DNA from 2 places in the Caballeronia sp. LZ035 genome. Region 1 is predicted to be linked to the other one. Evidence: riboswitches for the same ligand, from Rfam matches in the RefSeq annotation. Region 1 holds a riboswitch; the other holds the start of a gene.
What was found. Region 1 has a riboswitch for manganese ahead of QCE88_RS02105 (sodium:calcium antiporter). Riboswitches for the same ligand answer to the same signal wherever they lie in the genome.

Region 1 (10,622 bases):
GCAGCGTGAAGACGATCATCACGAGGCCCTTGATGCCGGGCGCGACGATGAAGCGGTCGCTCGAATGCGACAGATGGTGCAGCAGGTCGCGATAGAAATCGTTCTTGCCCTGCTTCTGCAAGCCCACCGACGTGTAGATCTCGGCCTTCGGCTTGCGCGGCATGATGGTGCTCAGGAACTGCACGAACGCGGACGGCACCTCCATGTCGACGAGAAAGTACGAGTGCGAGAAGCTGAAGATGATCAGCACCTGTTCGGGCGACAGCAGCACGGTATCGAGCGCGAGCCGTCCGGGATGCGCATGACGGATGGCGATGGTGAACGGCAGCAGCGCATCGCCGTTGATGATGCGGCCAACGATATACGCGGCCTTGTTGCGGAAGAACAGCGACGACAGCACATGAATCTGGAAGTTGGGCGCGGGCGTCAGCGTGCCGAAGGCGTCGCGCAGTGCCTGCAGGATGCATTGCACATCGCGCGTGAGGTCTTCGAACGGCGTCTCCAGCTGGAAGTTCGTGACGATGCGCTCGAGCGTCCCGGCAAGTCCGTCTTTCTCGGGGTAATACGCGCGATACGTGGGCTTCGCGGCGGGCTCGTCGTTTTCGATGTACTCCGTCGAAATCGCGGGCCGCACGAAGATGAAATCGTTGTTGAAGTACGAGCGATGCAGGATCTTGCAGCACACCGAGTTGAAGAAGGTCTCGGCGCATTCCGGCTGGCGGTGCGTCGTCAACAGGCCGATGTAGTGCAGCTTGATCTGCTGCCAGACCTCGTCGTCAATATTCTCGGCGTCGTATTCGTCTTCCAGCCGCATTACGCACTCCGCCACGCGCTCGTCGTAGGACGCGATGCGATCGCGCGCGAGCTGCTGCAAGGCCGGCCAGTCGCCGCGCTCGAACAGCGGCTTGGCGCGGATGGCGGCGTCGCGGAACACGCGGTAATGGCGATCGAATCCTTCGAGCATCGTCTGCGCGACGTCGAAGCCGATGTGCGACGAGAGCAGCTTGGGGAAGTGATTCATGTCGGCCTGCGCCTCCGCTGAGATCAGCTCATGCCGCCCTGGGTTTGCGCGGACGCTTTTCCGCACCCGCCGAGAGCAGCGCGCGGCCCTGTTCCTCGTAGGCGGCAAGTTCGGTGAGCGTCGTGTTCAGGTCTTCCAGTTGACGTTCGAGCACTTCCCGATGCGCGGCGATGGTATCGACGAAAGCCTGCAACTGCGTGTTCGACCCGGTGGGCGAGTCGTAGAGATCGAGCAGCGTGCGGATTTCCGAGAGCGTGAAGCCCAGCCGCTTGCCGCGCAGCGTGAGCTTCAGACGCGTGCGATCGCGCGGCGAATATACGCGTCGCAAGCCGTTCGACCCCGCGCGCTGCGGCGCGAGCAAGCCCTGGTCTTCGTAAAAACGAATGGCGCGCGGCGTGACGTCGAACTCGCGCGCCAGGTCGGTGATGGTGTAGTGCGTCGGTTGGGTCATCGCGGCCGGCAGCGCAAAAGCGCACGCAACGTTAGAATGGACGTTTACGTTATCGTCAACTTCGCCAGATTGCAACGCGGCGCAAACCCGGAGGCAAGGACCGAATGAACGCACTCGAAAGCCAGCTCGACTATGTTTTTGCGGACGAATTGCCGGAGGCCGGCGGCGTCAAGGAAGTCGCGCCGGGTGTGTTCTGGCTGCGCATGCCGTTGCCGTTCGCGCTCGATCACATCAATCTCTGGCTGCTGCGCGACGAGATCGACGGCGAGCAGGGCTGGACCGTCGTCGATTGCGGGATTTCGAACGAGACGATCCGCGCGAACTGGGAGCGCGTGTTCGATACCGTTCTCGATGGCTTGCCGGTGCTGCGCGTGATCGTCACGCACTGTCATCCGGACCATCTGGGTCTGGCCGACTGGATCTGCAAGGGCGGCGACAGCCAACGCTGGAACGTGCGGCTCTGGATCTCGCTGGGCGAGTATGCGATGGGCCGCGTGATGGCCGCGGGCGATGGCTCGAATGCGGGCGGCGAGCGCGCCGCGGCGCACTTTGCGGCGCACGGCCTGACCGACGAAGCCTCGCTCGACGCGCTGCGCAAGCGCGACAGCTACTATCCGACGCTGGTGCCTTCCATTCCGCATGAATTCCGGCGTATCCGCGACAACGATGTCATCCGTATCGGCGGGCGGGAGTGGACGGTGGTCGCGGGCTTCGGCCATTCGCCGGAGCATAGCGCGCTGTTCTGCGCGGCGGACAAGCTGCTGATTTCAGGTGACATGGTGTTGCCGCGCATCTCGACGAACGTGTCCGTGTTCGCGCTGGAGCCCGAAAGCAATCCGCTGGCGCTGTTCCTGGAATCGCTCGGCCGCTACGAGCCGATGCCCGCCGGGACGCTCGCGCTGCCCTCGCACGGCAAGCCTTTCCGGGGCGTGCGGACGCGCATCGGGCAACTGCGCGATCATCATCGCGCGCGGCTGGCGGAAGTGCGCGAGGCGTGCACGGAGAAGCCGTGCAGCGCCGCCGACATCGTGCCGATCATGTTCAAGCGCAAGCTCGACATTCATCAGATGACGTTCGCACTGGGCGAGGCGCTCGCGCACCTGCATGTGCTGTGGCTCGACGGAACGCTCAAGCGCCAGACCGGCGATGACGGTGTGATCCGCTTCTCGCCGGCCTGAGCTGAACTTACTGTACCGACACGCTGCCCAGGTTCAGCCGTCCGAACGGGCTCACGTTGAAGCCGCTGACGTTCGCGCGCGTGAGGGCGGCGGCGGTCGGATAGACGAGCGGAATCCACAGTGCCTGATCGTGAATGATCTTCTGCGCGCCCGTGTATGACTGCGTGCGCTTGGCGACATCCGGCGTTGCCTTGCCGTCGGCGATGAGCTTGTCGAGTTGCGGGTCGCAGTAACGCGCGAAGTTGATGCCGGACTTCACCGCGTTGCAGCTGAACAGCGGCGACAGATAGTTGTCGGGGTCGCCGTTGTCGCCTGCCCAGCCCATGAAGAGCATGTCGTGCTGGCCCAGCTTCGCCGAACGGATCAGCTCACCCCACTCGATCACCTTCACCTGCGCCTTCACGCCGATCTTCGCGAGATCGGCCTGCAGCAACTCGGCGCCGACCTTCGGATTCGGGTTCAGCACACTGCCGTTCGGACGCACCCAGATGGTCGTGTCGAAGCCGTTCGGGAAGCCTGCCTCGGCGAGCAGCTTCTTCGCGGCGTCGGGCGAATACTTGTAGGCCGCGATGTTCTTGTCATAGCTCCACGTGTTCGGCGGATACGGATTCACCGCGGCCGTACCGGTATTGTCGAACACGGTCTTCATGTAGGTCGTGCGATCGAATGCCATGTTGATCGCCTGCCGCACCTTGGGATTGTCGAGCGGCTTCTTCTCCGTATTGAGCGCGACGAACGCGGTCATGAAGGCCGGCGTTTCGCTCACTTTCAGCGCGTGATCCTTCTTCGCGTCGGTCACGTCCTGCGGCTTCGGCGAGAGCGCGATCTGGCATTCGCCGGCCTTGATCTTCTGCGCGCGCACGGCGGCGTCTGGCGTGATCGCGTAGATCAGCCGGTCGATCTTCGGCTTCGGTCCCCAGTAGGCCGGATTCACGTCGTAGCGGATCACCGAGTCCTTCGTATAGCTCTTCAGCGCGAACGGACCAGTGCCGACCGGCTTGCTGTTCAGGTCGGTCTGCTGGTTCGCCTTGAGCAGCTTGTCGGCGTATTCGGCCGAATAAATGGAGGCGAAACCCATCGTGAGGATCGGCACGAAGGTGGCGTTCGGCTCGTTGAGCTCGAATTTCACGGTGTGGTCATCGACCTTCGTCACGGCCTTGATGAGCTTCACGAGACCCATCGACTGCGCATGGGGAAAGCCGCTTGCGCCCGCGACCTTGTGCCACGGATTGCTGTCGTCGAGCATGCGCGAGAAGGTGAACACGACGTCGTCGGCGTCGAGCGCCCGCGTCGGCTTGAACCACTCGGTCGTCTGGAACTGCACGTTCGGACGCAGGTGGAAGGTGTACGTGAGGCCGTCGCTGCTCACGTCCCACTTCTCGGCGAGCGCGGGCGCGACCTTCTTCGCGGCTTCGTCGTAGGCGACGAGCGTGTTGAAGATGACATCGGCGGAAGCGTTGGTGGTCACGAGCGAATTGAACTGCACGACGTCGAAGCCGTCCGGGCTCGCTTCGCTGCAAACGGTGAGCGGCTTCGACAGCGCGATGCCCGGCGCGGCGAGCAGGATGGCCGCGGTGGCGGCGGCGACGAGTGTCAGGCGCATGAGATCTCCCGTGACCCGATGGTCACACGGCGTTTCGTTCTGGTTGGCGGATCAGGTCCGATGACGGTCGGCAGGCGCAGCAAGCAGCGCGCCCGGCGCGGCCAGCATAGCGAATGCTCGTTGCATCGACAACGATTCGATCCGCATACGCATATTCTCGAAGTCGGCCGGCGCGACGCGCGCGGCTTGCCGAAACCGGAGGCCTCGGGCTACACTTGCGCCGTCTTTGGGGAGTAGCCTTCCTTCGTGCGTTTCGTGCGCTTCGTGCGCGAAGGAGAACGCGTCAACATCCTCGGCCCTGCTGCCGTGGCGCGTTCGACCGGACCGGTTTGGCGAGACCATCGATGCACTGCGTCGTTCCTGGCCGGACGGCGCGTGGTGCATCGTGGTTCGCTCAGCGTCCGGCCGTGGAATGATCGTGTCCCTACAACTACAACGTCTCCCTGTCACGCGTCTTTCGGCGCTTCCGTCGCGTTCGTCGCATCGCTTCATGCGAGGTGCCGCATGACGATGCTCTTCATCGAACTCGCGCTGATGCTCGCGATCATCCTGATCGCGTCCGAACTCTTCACGAACGCGCTCGAACATCTCGGCGAGCGGCTCGGCATTTCCGAAGGCGTGACCGGCTCGCTGTTCGCCGCCGTCGGCACCGCGCTGCCCGAAACCACGGTGCCGATCATCGCCTTGCTCGGCGGCACGCCCAGTCGCGCGGTCAACGAGGAAATCGGCGTCGGCGCGATTCTCGGCGCGCCGCTGATGCTCGCGACACTCTCCACCTGCCTGATGACGATTGCGGTACTCCAGTCGCGCGGTCTGCATGGACGGATCGTGCCGGAGCGCAGCGGATTCACGCGGGACCTCAACTTCTTCCTGTTTGCGTTCCTGATCGCGTGCGCGGCGATGTTCGTCCCGCATCACGCGTGGCCCGTGCGGGCGATGTTCGCGGCGGGGCTCGTCGGGCTTTACGTGCTGTATGTGATCTCGACGTTCAGGGCGTCGGCGAACCTGGTCGAAAGCGGACACGGCACCGAAGCGCCCGAAGCGCTGTTCGCTTCGCGCCTGGGGTTGAAGACGTCCATGGGCAGCATCTCGCTGCAGTTCCTGGTGGGTATCGTGTTGCTGGTGGGCGGCGCGAAGGGCTTCATTCACGGCGTCGAAGGGGTGTCGCAGGCGCTCGGCATTTCGGCGCTGCTGCTGTCGCTGATCATCATTCCGATCGCCACGGAATTGCCCGAAAAGGTGAACAGTATTTTGTGGGCGCGCAGAGGGAAGGACACGCTCGCGTTCGGCAACATCACCGGGGCGATGGTGTTCCAGGGCACCTTGCTGCCCGCGATCGGCATCATGCTGACGCCTTGGGAGCCGCGTGTGGAAGTGCTGACTGGTGTGTTGATCACGCTGGCGGCAGCGGCGTGGCTGCGGTTCAATGCGAAGCCGAATGGCGTGGTGCTGTGGGCGTTGCTCGGGAACGGCGTGTTGTATGCGGCGTATCTGGCGTTGACGCTAGGGCGGTGAAGCGGAGGCGTGGATGCTGGGGCGTTGAAGCGGAAGCGGTGAAGCGGAGGCGTGACGCTAGGGCGTTGAAGTGGAGGCGCTGACGCAGGGACGCCGAAGCCAGGGCGTTGATGCGGAGGCGTTGAACGAAGGCGCTGACGCTGGGACGTTGAGGCGGAGGCGCTGTTACACGGACGCGTAAGGGGGGCGTTGATGCGGATGCGTTGATGCGGAAGCCTTGAAGCCAGAACCCCGAAGCCGCCCCGCAAATAAGAATGCCCGCACGAGGCGGGCATCAAGAGCGAAGCAGCGCGCCCGACATCGACGCGTTGTTCTTGTTGTTCTTGTGAATGTTATCGGCGGGCCAGCGGAGAACTTTAGAAGCGCGCGGCTTGTTGATAGCGGCTTGCGGCTTTGGCGCCATCCATCGACCGGCGATAGTTCGCGGCGAGCGCCGTCTGCGCCATCTGCGCGCGGGATGCAACGGCATCGATGCTCGCCTGGATCCTGCGGATGACCGCGAGCGACTCCGCCGGCTGCTCCGCTTGCATCGCCATGACGAGCGGTGCGCGCGCTTCGGTCAGCTCGGCGGCGCGCGCCCAGTCTTCGTTGCCCACTGCCGCTTCGATCGCCTCGGTCAGCGACCAGGCTTCCTGAATCAATTCGTGCTGGTTCATGATTCGGTCTGTCGTCTGTTGATTACTTGGCGTTCGTCGCCATGGCGCCTGCGCTGTTGGTGCCGCCGAACAGCGCGGTCAGATAGCTCGACTGAGTCGCCATCGACGACATCAGCGTATTGAGCGCGGTGAACTGATCGTTGTACGAGCTGGTCAGCTGCGCGGTGTACGCGGTGAGCTGAGTCTGCTGATCGGCGATGCTGGTCAGGTCGGCGTTGAGCGCGGTCGTGCGCGTGTCGATGATGCCGCCGGTCTGCAGGAACGCCGTCAGGCTCGTGTTGAGCTGCGCGGCCACGCCGTCGGTCGAGTTGAACAGCGAGGCCACCGTGCCGCTGTTGTTGGTGAGCGCATTGGTGAGCGCGTCTTCGTCGGTCGAGAGCGTGCCGTCCGGCTGCAGCGTGATGCCGATCGACGCCAGGTTCACCTTGCCCGTGCCGACGCCGATGCCCTTGCTGATCGTGCTGGAAATCGTGTTCTTGATCGTGTTCATCATCGAGTCGCCGAGCAGCGCGCCTTGCGAGCTGGAGGTCGAGTCGAAGGACGTCAGCGACGACGCCGTGCTGATGAAGTTGTTGTAGGCGGTGACGAAGGCATCGATGGCGGTCTTCTGACCGGTAACGTCCTGGCCGATCGTGAGCGTCTGCGTCGTGCCGACGGAGTCCGCGGTGATGTTCATCGTGACGCCCGTCACCGCTTCCTTGATCGTGTTGCTCGAACTCGTGACCGGCGTGCCGGCCACCGTCAGATGCGAGTCCACGCCCGCGCTGGATTGCGTCCAGCCGCTGGTGCTGCTGATGGTGGTGTGCTCGGGGACGGTGATGGTCTTGGTCGGATCGGTCGGATCCGGATCGGTCGTCGTGGTCGACGAGCTGACCTGAAGCTTGTTGATGGCGGAGGTGCTGCTGTCCGCGGTGACATCGACGCCGATCTGGTTGCCGAGACCCGTCGACGTGGAGCGCAGCACGAGGTGCGCGCCGTCCGAGCCGTTGACGATGGTCGCGGTGACGCCGGGATTGTCGGATGCCGAGTTGATCGCCGACACGATGCCCGAGAGCGTGTTGTTGCTGCTGTCGAGCTTGATCGTGCTGCTGTTGTTGCCGACCTTCAGCGTGATCGAGCCGGTGCCGAGCGCGTCGGTGGTCGAGAACGTGCCGGAGGTGATCGATTGTGCCGAGGCGACGTTCTGTACGTTGACCGCGTAGCTGCCGGCGACGGCCGTGGTGTCGGCGCTGCCGGTGAGGCCCTTGCCGTCGGCGGTGGCGGTGAACGAGCCGAGCGTCTTGCCGTTGGCGAGATTCGTGATCGAGCTTTGCAGCAGCGACAGCACGGACTTGAGCGTGCCGATCGCGGTGAGCTGCGTGTTGTCGGCGGTCTTCTTGTTGTTGAGCGCGTCGGTCTGACCTGCGACCTTCGCGTTGACGATCGCGGTGACGAGCGAGTTCACGTCCATCGTCGAATTGGTCGAACCGCTGATGATCGACTGTGCGGCCTGTTGTACGGCGCTGGTCGGATCGACAGTGGAACTCGATGTCGTGGCTACGGTGGTCATGTGTGCTCCGCTCGTATTACTTCGCGATCGTTTGGAATTGGGCGGAAGTCGTCATCTTCCGAAAACGCGCACAGGGAGACGAGCTCCCTTTGCGCTGACTACTTTGCTGCTTTTGCTGCGATTTGTTGCGTGCGGCGCGCATTGTACTGCCTGATGCGTGCCGCCTTGCTACGCCGGCCGCGATGCTTAGCCGAGGAGCTTCAGAACCTGCTGGGGCATCGAGTTCGCTTGAGCCAGCACCGAGATACCAGCTTGTTGCAGCACTTGAGCCTTCGACAGGTTCGCGGTTTCCTGCGCGAAGTTCGCGTCGGTGATCTGCGACTGTGCCGACGACAGGTTGGTCGACTGAGCCGTCTGCGTGGCAGCGATCGACGAGAAGCGGTTTTGCGCAGCGCCGAGGTCAGCTTGAATCGAGTTGACGTCGTTCAGTGCGTTGTCGATCGATTCGATCGCGAGGTTCGCGCCATTGGCCTTCGTCAGGTCGATGTCGGAAACCTTCGGCGGCACGTTTTGCGCGTTCGCTTGAGCGATGCCGGTCGTGGCAGCCGTTGCGTTGGGGTTAGCCGTGTCGAAGCCGGTCGGCGTCGTGCCGAGGGCGCCGGTCGTCTTGAAAGCGACCGAGCTGCCGTTCGCCGGAGTACCCGAGTTCGCCGTGACGGTGAACAGGGCCGCGCCAGCCGTAGCAGCATCATTGCCGTTCTGGTCGGTGTACGTCATCGTGCCATCGGACTTCTGCGTGATGGTGATCGACGTGATCGTGCCCGCGCCGGCGGCAGCGGCAGCGCCAGTGGCGTCCACGTTCAGGCCCGAGATCGTGCCGAACACTGCGGTGTTGCCCGTCGTCGGAAGCGTTGCAGCAGCGCTGGTCGTGTTCAGTGCGTCGAGGGAGGTTTGAGCCGCCGTCTTTGCGCTCGCTTGCGTCGATGCCGACAGTGCGCCCGTTGCGTTGGCCGTCAGCGTCAGCGACTTGCCCGTGCCGGTCGTCGTGCCCGAGAACAGCGCGGTCGTTGCTGCGCTGGACAGTGCCTGGTTGTTCTGGTCGGTGAACGTGAAGCCGCCCTTGCCGTCAGCCAGCACGTTGATCGACGTGATGTCAGCCTTGGTCGAGCCCGTTGCTGCAGCGCCGGCGCTCGTCAGGCTCAGGCCCGACAGCGTGCCGATCGTCGCGCCACTTTGCGGCAGACCGCCACCGAGTTGAGCAGCCGACACGCCGTTGCTCAGATCGATACCGATAGTCTGGCCGACGTTTGCGCCAACCTGGAACGACACCGTGCCAGCCGAACCGTCGAGCACGTTCGTGCCGTTGTAGGTCGTTTGCGAAGCGATACGGTTCACTTCAGCGATACGCTGCGTCACTTCCTTTTGCAGCGAAGCCTGGTCGCTCGACGACAGCGAACCGCTCGAAGCCTGCACAGCCAGCTGGCGAATACGTTGCAGGTTGTCGGAGATCTGCGACAGGCCCGAAGCAGCCGTCTGGGTCATCGAGACGCCGTCGTTGGCGTTCGACACACCTTGGTTCAAACCGTTGATCTGCGAGGTCATGCGCGAGGCAATGGCCTGGCCTGCTGCATCGTCGGCCGCGCTGTTGATGCGCTTGCCCGACGACAGGCGAGTAATCGCCGAAGACAGCGCGCTTTGCGTGCTGTTGAGGTTCTGCTGAGCAACCAGCGAGTTGATATTGCTATTGATACCGATCATTTGTTCTCTCCTGGGAGACTTATCTGGCTTTGGCTAATGGCACCGAGTTGTTGCCTGGCGGTCCTGCGCTCGGTGATAGCCGGCCGCCTACTTGAGGTTATCGGGCCACTCGAAAAAACTTAAGGCCGGGCTAACCGATTTGTGTAACGAATAGTGTCGACAGCCTTCGAAGGCCCGCCCAGCAAGCCTTCCGAATCACGCGTATGCTTTTTAGTCCCTCTTCCACGCGGATTCGGAGCATTCATGCAGACACGTAATGTCGGTATATCGGATTTGAAAGTCGCGCCTTTAGTATTTGGCGGCAATGTATTTGGCTGGACCGCCGACGAACGCACGTCGTTTTCCATCCTCGACGCATTTGTCGATCACGGCCTTAATTTCATCGATACCGCCGACGTCTATTCCGCCTGGGTCGAAGGTCATCAGGGCGGTGAATCCGAGACGATCATCGGCAAGTGGTTCAAGGAGAGCGGCAAGCGCCACAAGATCGTGCTCGCGACAAAAGTGGGCAAGCTCAGCACGCGCCCGGGGCTGACGGCCGCAAACATCGCCGCGGCCGTCGACGAGTCGCTCCGGCGCCTGAAGACCGATTACATCGATGTCTATTTCTCGCATCACGATGACGAAGCCACCTCGCTCGACGAGACACTCAATGCCTATCAGAAGCTGATCCAGGCGGGGAAGGTCAGGGTGATCGGGGCGTCGAACTACACTGGCGAGCGTCTGGAAGAAGCCTTGAAGATCGCGAAGGACTCGGGCCTGCCGAGCTATCAGATCCTTCAGCCCGAATACAACCTTTACGATCGCGAAGCCTATGAAACGGCTCTAGAACCGGTCGTGGAGCAGCACAAGGTGGCGGTCGTGCCTTACTACGCGCTGGCGAGCGGCTTTTTGTCGGGCAAGTACCGCTCGAAGGCGGACACGCAGAACAAGGCGCGCGGCTCGCGCGTC
Region 2 (10,622 bases), on a different contig from region 1:
ACGGAGCAGGATCGCGCGGCGCTCGGGCGGCTGGTCGACGACGCGCATGTGTTCTCGCAGGGCTATCGGCCGGGCGGCATCGAGGCGCTCGGCTTTGGGCCGGAAGCGCTGGCGGCGCGGCGGCCCGGCATCGTGTATGTCTCACTGACGGCGTATGGCACCGAAGGCCCGTGGGCGCAACGGCGCGGGTTCGATTCGCTCGTGCAGACGGCCATGGGCTTCAACGCGGCCGAAGGCGAAGCGGCCGGCGACGGCAAGCCGCGCCCCTTGCCCATGCAGATGCTCGACATGGCGAGCGGCTTTTTGATGGCGTTCGGCGCGGCGGCGGCGCTGTGGCGACAACAGTGCGAAGGCGGGAGCTGGCATGTGCAGGTCTCGCTCGCGCAAACGGGACACTGGCTGCGTGGACTGGGGCGCGTGGAAGGCGGCCTCGCCGCGCCGACGCCGGATGTCGCGCCGTTCATGACGCGCCATGCGTCGGGCTTCGGCGAGCTGGTGGCGGTGACGCCGAGCGCGCAACTGGAGCGCACGCCGGCGGGGTATGCGAGGGAGTCGGTCAGGCCGGGGGCGTGGGAGGTGAAGTGGTGAGGGATGCCCCGCCAATCAATCTTGCAGTGCGTGGGTCAGGGATGGCATAGCGGCTAGCTACAAACCCCCTCTCAAGTTTCGTCCGAACGTTCCGATAACGCATTGCATGCGCGCCCTCCCGCGCGTCCTCAACGCCTATCGACAAGAACAACCTCTACCGTTCCCATGAAACTGCTCCCGAAAGTGATGCTGCTCGTCCTGCCCGTTCTCGCTGCCTGCGGAGGCGGCGGAAGCGACGAAACCTGTGCCACGGACGCCAACCTGACGAAGAGCTGCGTCGCCAAAACGTCGCACACGATTCCCGAAGGCATCTGGTTCGGCGCGACGGATACGGGTCTGGCGGCGCAAACCATCGTTCTCGAAACCGGGCAGTATTTCAGCATCTATACGTCGAATCAGGATCTGGTCTGGATGACCGAAGGCTTCCTGACCGCCACCAACGGCGCATTCACCGATCCGGCCGTCGTCGCGCTGCACTACACCGGCGAGATTATCGCGGGCACGCTCAGCGGCACGTTCACGTCGAAAAGCGTGTTCTCGGCGACGAGTTCGATCAACACAAAACCGAACACCACCGCGCTCATTTTCAACGGCAACTACAGCGCCACCTATGACACGCCGCTCGCCCTCGGCGATGTCCAGGGAACGTGGAGCAACCCGGCCAACATCACGACGGTCTCGACGATCACCTTCGCCGCGGACGGCGCGATCACCGGTTCGCAAGGCGCCTGCACCTTCACCGGCAGCTTCAAGCCGCGCGCGACCGGCAAGCATATTCTCGACGGCTCGCTGACCTTCACGAGCGCGGCCTGCGCCACCGGCAGCGGCGTGACGATGCCGGTCGAGGCGACCGTGGTGAACAACCAGATGAACATCGTGGGCGTGACGCCGCAGCGTTCCACCGCGTTCTACATGGCGGCCACACGCTGACCCAACCCGCTTCGGTGGCATGTCGAGGCGGCAGCGCGCCGCCTCGGGTCTTTGGACAACGACCGCTTCACTCGTCCTTCAAGCGATACGAGACGAAGTCGTCCTGACACACGGCAATCATCCCCGGCACCCTGATTTCCGGCCTGAAGACGTAGTTGATAATCTTGTCGATATCGGGCTCGGCGCGCGCGTTCAGAATGATCTGCCTGTCTTCTGGCGGAAGTTTTCTTGCCGCATGAATGATCGAATGAAGCAGGCCGACGATACTGCGATCTCGTCCATGGAACATCACATCGGGTCGCTCGAAGGACCTGCCGAAGAGAATATCGCTTGCCTCCTCACTCAAGTTTAAGGCCTCGGGTGAAGGCGGCTCGAGTTCCAGTTGGTCAAGAAGCGACATGCTTGCATAAGCGAACGCCGGATGGTCATATTTCACCCTGTACATCCGGTTTCCGAAACGGCTCCAGTCTTTCGCTGGCTTCTCGCCGACTTCCAGCGAAAAGAACACGTAGTCGTCATTCCCCAAACCGTTGACATCCATATCGGTTGAGTTGTCGTCCAGGAAAGCTATTTCCTTTTCCATCAATCGCTTTCTGGAATACAGCACCAGGTCGCCGCCCGGACTCAAGACCCTGGCATGCGTCGCGTGCGTGGCGTAGAACGGCATGCCGAAGAAGTTCTCCGCGAATGACTCTTCCTGGCCGTCCAGTACGCCATTGGATGCGATGATGTCATCCACGTTCTTGATCGACTTCGAAAACAGCGCGGCTGATCGCTGGAAGTGGCTGACCGCCGGCCCTCGGTCGAAAACCCAGTCATCGTCCTCTTCAGGCGTGGCGTTCTTGCGAAACAGATATCCGTTGCGACCCATTCGGTGCAGCGCGTTTCTTGCCCGCTTGAATCTGACGCGTTGCAGGAGCCTGCATGCCAGGTCGCTCGTTCTATCGTCCTCCGGTTCAGTTGCCGCCAACTCGCGCACCGGCCTTTTCTTCAGCGGCCGTCTGTCCTGTCTGGCAAGCACCCGCACCGATTTCTTCGCATATGGATACATGGACCCTCCATTCCAAAATGGGATCCAACGATTATCCCGCCGCAAAACGGCATGACTGCAACATGCCGCACCCGCGACTGAATTTGACACTCACTCACTGAAGGGCGAATCCGCGCGCGTCAGACGGGCTGTGCCAGCCGCTCTGCCGTCACGTCGGCCGTGTCGCAACGCACCCGCACGCGTCGCGCCAGTGCGCACAGCAATTCGTAGCCGATCGTGCCGGACGGCTCCGCCACTTCATCCACCCTGATGTGCTCGCCCCATAACTCGACCGGCGCGCCCATTCCGGCCGCCGCGCAGGGAGTGAGATCGACCGTGAGCATGTCCATCGACACGCGCCCGACCAACTGCGTCCGCACGCCCGCCACCCTCACCGGGGTGCCGGCCGGCGCATGACGCGGATAGCCGTCGGCATAGCCGCACGCGACCACGCCGATGCGCATCGGCCGATCCGCCGTGAAGGTGCGGCCATAGCCGGTCGTCTCGCCGGGCTGCAGCGTCTGCACGCCGATGATGCGGCTCTCGAGCGTCATCGCCGCACGCAGGGGAATGCCTTCGATGTGACGCGCGCAGCCGCTCGGGGACGCGCCATAGAGAATCGTGCCGGGACGCACCCAGTCACGATGCGCACGCGGATGCCACAGCACCGCCGCGGAATTCGACAGGGACCGCGTGCCGGGAAGATGGCGAGTGACGGCGTCGAACGCGTCGACCTGCCAGTCGATGGCGCCGTCGTCGGCGTTTGCGAAGTGCGTCATCAGGCCAATCGATGCGATTGCCTCGATACGCGACGCACGCAGCCACGCGCGCTCGTAGTCGGCGGGCCGAAACCCCAGCCGGTTCATGCCCGAATTCATCTTCAACTGGATGTCGATCGGCTCGCGCGGGCGCGCGGCTGCGAGCATGTCGAGCTGTTCGTCGCAATGCACGCTGACGGTCAGGCGGTAGGGGTCGGCGACCGCCAGATCGTCCGGTTCGAACACGCCTTCCAGCAGCAGCACCGGCCTGTTCCAGCCGAGTTCGCGCACGCGCACGGCTTCGTCGAGGTCCAGCAGCGCGATGCCGTCGGCTTCCGCCAGCGCGGGATAAATGCGCTCGATGCCGTGCCCATACGCATTGGCCTTGATCACGCTCCACACGCGCGACGTCGGCGCCGTCCGCTTGACGAGCTGCAGGTTGTGACGGATGGCATCGAGATGAATGCGTGCGGCGATCGGACGTGGCATGCGGGTTCCTCGGCATGGGCCGCCCTTCAGAAGACGCGCCATGCTGTATTTTTTGGACCAGGCAGTCGAATGACGAATCGTATCGGCGTGAAGGCAGTTTTTGTTATCGTATTGACGCCGATTTTTGGTGGAACGCGCTGCGACGCATTGCGCTGCAGGTCTGCACGACCTTGCGCGAAAAGGCTCAGTCGTCCGAGTAACCCGCGACTGAATAGTCTCCGTTGCGAACCGCGAAGATCCCTGGAACCCTGATTTCAGGCCTGAATATCCAGTTGATCACCCGGTTGACCTCGTCGTCTGACCTGGCGCTCAGGATAATCCGCTTGTCGCGTTCAGCCAGCATCCTCGCCACTTCGATGATCGAGTACGCCAGCCCTTTCATGCTGGCTTCTCTTCCATGAAACAGGATGTTCAATCGCGCATATTTTCTGCCGCGAAGCCTCGCTCTCGCATCGTCACTCAGGCGCGCGATGGAAGGTTGAGGGATCTGCATGTTCATCTGATCGAAAAGCGACAACGACGAAAGATCAAACAGCGGATGGCTGTAATTCACCCTGTAAAACAAACCACCAAATCGGCTCTCTTTTTTCTTCGATTTCTCCCCGACTTCAAGCGAGAAGAACACGTAGTCATCGTTTCCCAGTCCTTCGATATCTTCATCCATCGAATGATAATCTGAAAAAGCAATTCCTTTTTCAATCAGCCTTTTCCGCGAAAAAAGGATCAAATCTCCGTTTATGCTGGACACCTTTCTCTCGGTCGCATGAGTCACATAAAGATCTTTAGCAAAAATGACCTCGATGAAAGCCGATTCTTCGGTATCGAGATCACCGACCTGCTCCACGACGTTTCGTCCGTTTCGCAGGCGCTCTGCAAAGAACTGCATCAACTCACTCGAAGGAAATCCCTGCTCCAGATACTCGTCGTTCCAGCTCTTCCCGCAAGAACGCAGAAATTCCTGGTGCATCAATACTCCATTGGCTTGCACCCGGTTCAGAGCCCGGCGCGCCCGGTTGAACCTGACCTGCTGGAGAAACCAGTTTCCGTAATAATCCTCTTCGTCGGTCAATGCTTCATTTTTCCCCGGGCTCTGCTTATTCATAAATGAACGCTTTACCTGGGATTTCTTGATTGCTTTCGCACGTGAATACATGGACGCCTCCCCTGCTCGATCATCGGCAGCTTAGCATTGGCTGCCGATAACGCTTAGCGCCTTCCAGCACGTGTCAACGTTATTGCACTTTGTTTCGATAATCCAGTACTTCGGTTTGTAAAGCCATTATTTCTTGGCGGCTCATTGCAGTCAGTCAGCGTATTCAGAATGCGAATCGCGGACCGGAATGGTTCACTCGAGAATTTCGTCGAGGCGTATCTTGTGTTCTCTTGCCGCCCGTGAAGGAGCCCGCCATGACCGACGCCCGTCGTCTTGCCTGCCTGCGCATCGTGCTCGTGATCGTCGGGCTGATCGCGCTGTTCGGCCTCTATCCGTTGATGCTGCTCTGGCCATCCGGCTGGGCCTGGGAAGGCGCGCACGGAGGCCGCTCGGAGTATGCGCTGATGATCGTCGGCCTCTATGCGACGCTTGGCGTGTTCCTGCTGATCGCCTCGCGCGATCCGCTGCGGCACTTGAGTCTCATCTGGTTCACGGTGTGGTCGAGCGTCGTGCACGGCGCCATCATGGCCGTGCAGTCATTCGGCGGGGCGCAGTCTCACGCGCACCTCGGCCATCTGGCCGGCGACGTGCCGGCGCTGTTCATCGTGGCCGCCGCGCTCGCGTACTTCACGCCGCGCGGCGGGCCAACAGGCAAGCTCAGCTGAGATAACCGAGATGCTCGGCGAGAATCACGCAGCCGACGCCCATGAGTATCAGCCCGCCGACAATCTCCGCCCGCTTGCCGATGGTCGCACCTACGACCCGCCCGACCATCACACCGATGGTCACCATCAGCATGGTCGCGAAGCCGATGGTCGCGGCGGTGGAGAAAATATCGACATCGATGAACGCAAGGCCCGCGCCGACCGCCATGGCATCGATACTGGTGGCGAAGCCGGTGAGCGCGAGCACCCAGAACGAGTGGGAGTTGGGCTTTTCTTCTTCGTGTTCGACAGCGCGCAGGCCTTCGCGAATCATGCGGGCGCCGAGCAGACCCAGCAGCGCGAACGCAATCCAGTGGTCCCATGCGGTGACGTACTGCGCGGCCGCCTTGCCGAGCGCCCAGCCGACGAGCGGCGTCAGTGCCTCGATCACACCGAAGATCACGCCGGTCTTCAGGGCCTCGGCAATGCGCGGCTTGTGCAAGGTGGCGCCTTTGCCGACGGCGGCCGCGAAGGCGTCGGTGGACATGGCGAAGGCCAGGAATAGTGTGGAGGCGAGATTCATCGAGTAGCGCTCTGGTCGGGCAAGATAAACGACAGAACGCGCGCCCGACCGGTCGCGGATTCTGTCGATGGTCTTGCCAACCCTTGACGGTTGTCCATGCCACGGTCCGAACGACCGAGCGTGTTGACATGGACGCTTTCCCGAACGGAAAAGCCGGCTACTCCCCAGCGAAGAGACGTGAGCTTAACATGACTCCAGGGCCGTTCCTGCGCGTTGCGGACGGGTTGCGGTACAGTGGGTGCGTTATGCCGCAGTTTCCACCTCATGCCAACCCGCTCATGACGGAGGCACCATGCAGGCAGGCCCGCTCACTCACGCGGCGGCGCGAGACGCCGTCGAACGGCTCTATCGCGCCTTCGCCACGCACGATCTCATGCTGCTGCGCGAGGCCGTCACACCGGACTGGGCGTATCTTCCCGAACCGCCCGGAGAGCGTCCCGGTCCCGACCAGATGATCCCCATCTTCGCCGATCTCGCCATTGCGCTGCCCGACATGCGCATCGAGATCCTGGACATGCTGGTGCAGGATGATCGCGTGGGCGTACGCGCCGAAGTGAGCGGCACACAGGCCGGGCCGCTGATGGGCATCGCCGCCACCCGCAAGCCGCTTCGGTTCGCGATTCACTCCTTCCACGAAATACGCGGCGACCGCGTATCGAAGACCTGGCATCTCGAAGACTGGCTCAGCGTATTCCGCCAGCTCGACGCCGTGCCGTCCGGGATCAGGCCATCGCCCTGAACGCCGTGACGGGTTGAAGCTCAGGCGCGCCGCGCCTTGCCCTTCGTACCGCGCGAGGCGGTCTGCCGCACCACATGCTCGACGCACAAGCCGACGAGCGTCGCATCCAGACGCTCCAGCGCGCGTGCGGCTTCACGCAGCGCGGCGGCATCGGTGCCGAAGGAATCGGAGAACAGCCACTCGCGCTGCCGGGCCGCTTCGCGCGTCGCCTGCACGGCCGCGCTCAATTCCGGCATGCGCGCAAAACCCGCCGCACGCGCCTTCTTCTCCAGACACGCCACCAATTGGTCCAGCGGCGCGGGCGCCACGCTCTCCACGAACAACGAGAGAAAGCGCAACACGCTGCCCTGCAAGCGCCGATGAGCATCGACGAGATCCCGCAGCGGCTCCGCGCGGTCGCGATCGCGCGCGGCCTGCACGGTGATGATGCTGGCGCGCAGGCTGGAATCGGCTGGCGTGGGCGTGACGGATGATGGGGATCGTGTGCGGGTCAACATGGAAGCCGGTGACAGGTTCTCCGCGCCGATCGCGGCGCGCTATGTATTTCAGAATATAGCGCATCTGTCTCTGACACGGCATTCCGACCGTTCGGCCGAATCGGCGCGGGGGTTGCGTTTCGTGCATGGAGCCTCGCGTAGCCAAGGCTTGATTTCGCGCGGAACCCGCGTCTATAGTGATCTACGCACGCTCCCTCACGTTCCCGCAGCTTCGCCAAACAAGGCCTTCGCGGCCTCTTCCAGCCCCTCCCGGAGAACGTGCGTGCACCGGCCAGATGCCCCGCCGCCGACGCGCTTTCCCATCGAACCATGACAACGCCGCGTCACGGCCGGCTCGCGTCCGCCCAATCCATTCGATATCGGCAACGGTTCGGGGTATCGCTTCGATATCTCTCGGGTCTCACCTCATCATGAAACTCGTCGACAAGCTGGGTGCGCTCACGCTGCCCCTGTTGCTCGCGGCGTGCGGCGGCGGTTCGGACAGTACCGGCCCCACCGCGGTCAGCGATGCCGCGCGCCCCATCATCCCCGCGCCGCTCACGTATCCGAATGCACGCGACATCGCCTATGGCATCAACGGCCATAACAACACCGGCGCCTATGCCATATCGAGCCCTGCGCTGCAACGTTCGCAATTGCGCGATCTCAACGTGAAGATGTATCGCATCGAGGTGCGCGACGCGCCGGGCGCCCAAACGCTCGCCAACCTGGCCCGGACGATGGCCGCCAGCGGCATCACCGTGTATCCGGTCATCCTGCTCGAACTCAACTTCGCCAGCGAGAGCGATGCCTACAACGCCGCGTATTCCATCACCCGGCAGATCGTCGCCGTGCAGCGCTACGCGTACTACGAAGTGACCAACGAACTCGCGGCGCAATGGCTCGTGGGCTGGGTGGACGGCGTGCGCAGCACTGACTTCGACAACACGCGCTTCCAGATTGCGCGTGGCGTGGTGCGCGGATTGATTGCGGGGATCAAGTCGCTGGATCCGCTGGGCAAGATCGTGATCGGCGGCAATACCTGGATGCACTATGGCTTCGATGTGATGCTCGCAAACGGCACGCAGCCCGACGGCACGAGCGGTCATCCAAAAGTCACCTGGGATGTGACGGCCTGGCACTGGTATTCCGAGCAGGGCGACATCACCCACGCATGCGGCGGCACCGGTTGCTACAACGTGATCGGCACCTTGCAGGGCTTCGGCAAGCCGGTATGGATCAACGAAGTCGGCATGCGCCCGAGCTTTCCGGGCACCCAGCAGCAGGCCGCCGATTACCTGTCGGTCAACATGCTGGGCGCGCTCAAGTCGATCTCCGCGCAATACGGCATCACGTCATTGCAGGTCTACGAACTCTACGACGACCCGAGCGGCGGCGAAGGCCCATACGGCATCATGCTGAACGACGGCAAGACGCCAAAGCCGGCCTACAGCGCGTTCAAGTCGTTCGTCGCGGCCCATCCGGCGCGGTGAGCCCACGCCTCACTTCGCCAGCAATCCGAACACGCCGACGCCGCTCTTCGTGCCCACATACACTTTGCCGTTCGCGACGGTCGGCGTGATGAACTTGTTGCCCTGGCCGTACTGGTCGCGTCCGCTGGTGTCGCCGCTGTTGTAGAGCTGGCGCGACAGGTTGCTTGCGTCGTAGGCGCGCAAGCCCGCGATCGTGCCGTTTTCCGCCGCCCACAGGATGCCGTTCGCGGTGCCGTTGGCCGAGATGCTCGGCGTCGCGCCCGGCGCGCCGAAGGTGTTGGAGGTCTTGCTCGTGGGGGTCGCGGACAACGCCGCGTTCGAAACCGCGAACGCCTTGATGCTGTCGCCGATCGAGCCAAAGTAGACCGTGTTGTTGAAGTAGGCGGGCGCGGCAAACATCGGCCCGGTGATCTGCCCGACGAGTTCCTGATAGATGTGGTCCGCGTTCGAATCGAACTTGCCCATCGAGAGACGGTTGACCACGTAGATCGTCGAATTCTTGCCCGCGCCCACCGCAAGATGCTGGACGACGCCGTTTGCATCGGTGAAGTCCGGCAGTACCATCGCGCCGCCCGAACCGAGATCCTCGTCTTCGTTCGACTCCTGCACCGTGTTCGACGCCTGGAAGTAATCCTGCACCCGCAGCGGATTCGGGTCGATCCGCAGGAAGCCGTTGCCGTAGTTGCCGTTGATCGGCATCTTCTGGGCGTTTTGCGTCGGGTCGAAGGTGCCGTTGGCATCGAGCAGATAGATGCCCTGGCCGTCCGATGCCGGCCCCGCGCCGCTCATCCAGATCGCGCCCATCTGGCCGTTCGGCGTCAGGTTCAGCACGCTCGCCTGCTGGAGCGTGTCGGCGTTATAGCCGATGACCCAGCCGGTGTACGGCATGAAATCGCAGTGCGACGTCCAGGACGTGTACACCACGCCGTTCAGCAGCAGCAGCGCGGCACGTTCGGCGTACTGGCCCGGCGTGAACGGCACCTGGCCGTTCTGGCTGCCTGCGCCATTGCCCGGATAGCTCGCGGTGATCTCCGTCGGACCGTTGAAGAGTTCGGCGCCCGTGGTGACGTCGAGCGCGTGGAGGCGCTGGTGATAGCCGCCCGATCCGTCCTTCGACATGCCGACCACGTACATCACGCCATGCGGCCCGCGCGAACGATCGATGACCGGCGTCGCCGTAACGCCGATGTTCGGCGTAATCTGCGCGCAGCCGTGGTCGTCGCTCGGCGACTCGCCGTTGCCGAGCGTCGAGACCTTCCACAGCACGGCGCCGCTGTCGGCATCGAAGGCATAGACGTTCGCGTTCTCGGTCGCGACGTACAGCACATTGCGCGTGCCGCCCGCGATCGGCACGCCTGCCAGGAACAGCGGCTGGGCATCGACGGCGCCGTCCACGTTGAACACGCCGACCTTGCCGAATGTCGCTGTATTGACGTTCGATGGCGTCAGGACGGTTTCAGCGAGTTGCTGGCCGGTTCGGGCGATGTCGTTGTGCCAGGTGGTGACGTCCATCGGGTTGCTGACGGAGGTGGTCGAGCCGTTGCCGTTGCCGCCGGAAGCGCCCGAGGCGCCTGAAGGACTCGATGCACCCGCGGGACTCGACGCGCCTCCCGCACCGGATGCCCCCGCCGGACTCGATGCGCCCGACGCTGCCCCGCCGCCCGCGGCCGACGAGGTGGTGTCGCCGCTGGAGCCACCCCCGCTGCATGCGCCGATGATCACCGCGAGCAGCGCGGCGC

Region 2: another riboswitch for manganese. It lies ahead of mntP (manganese efflux pump MntP); the one in region 1 lies ahead of QCE88_RS02105 (sodium:calcium antiporter).

What each region holds. Positions count from the first base shown of each region.
Region 1 covers NZ_JARUXS010000001.1:439,155-449,776, forward strand. Annotated here, with positions in the region: gene aceK (bifunctional isocitrate dehydrogenase kinase/phosphatase) at 1-1,021, opposite strand, end outside; gene QCE88_RS02090 (MerR family DNA-binding transcriptional regulator) at 1,050-1,472, opposite strand; gene QCE88_RS02095 (MBL fold metallo-hydrolase) at 1,577-2,650, shown strand; gene QCE88_RS02100 (ABC transporter substrate-binding protein) at 2,658-4,253, opposite strand; yybP-ykoY riboswitch at 4,465-4,660, shown strand; gene QCE88_RS02105 (sodium:calcium antiporter) at 4,758-5,768, shown strand; gene QCE88_RS02110 (flagellar protein FliT) at 6,125-6,424, opposite strand; gene fliD (flagellar filament capping protein FliD) at 6,447-7,973, opposite strand; gene QCE88_RS02120 (flagellin) at 8,160-9,671, opposite strand; gene QCE88_RS02125 (aldo/keto reductase) at 9,915-10,622, shown strand, end outside.
Region 2 covers NZ_JARUXS010000003.1:130,862-141,483, reverse strand. Annotated here, with positions in the region: gene QCE88_RS23695 (CoA transferase) at 1-588, shown strand, start outside; gene QCE88_RS23690 (hypothetical protein) at 754-1,518, shown strand; gene QCE88_RS23685 (hypothetical protein) at 1,586-2,569, opposite strand; gene alr (alanine racemase) at 2,689-3,795, opposite strand; gene QCE88_RS23675 (hypothetical protein) at 3,980-4,948, opposite strand; gene QCE88_RS23670 (DUF6632 domain-containing protein) at 5,203-5,613, shown strand; gene mntP (manganese efflux pump MntP) at 5,606-6,175, opposite strand; yybP-ykoY riboswitch at 6,185-6,353, opposite strand; gene QCE88_RS23660 (ester cyclase) at 6,468-6,914, shown strand; gene QCE88_RS23655 (hypothetical protein) at 6,935-7,411, opposite strand; gene QCE88_RS23650 (lipopolysaccharide biosynthesis protein) at 7,822-8,883, shown strand; gene QCE88_RS23645 (PQQ-binding-like beta-propeller repeat protein) at 8,893-10,622, opposite strand, start outside.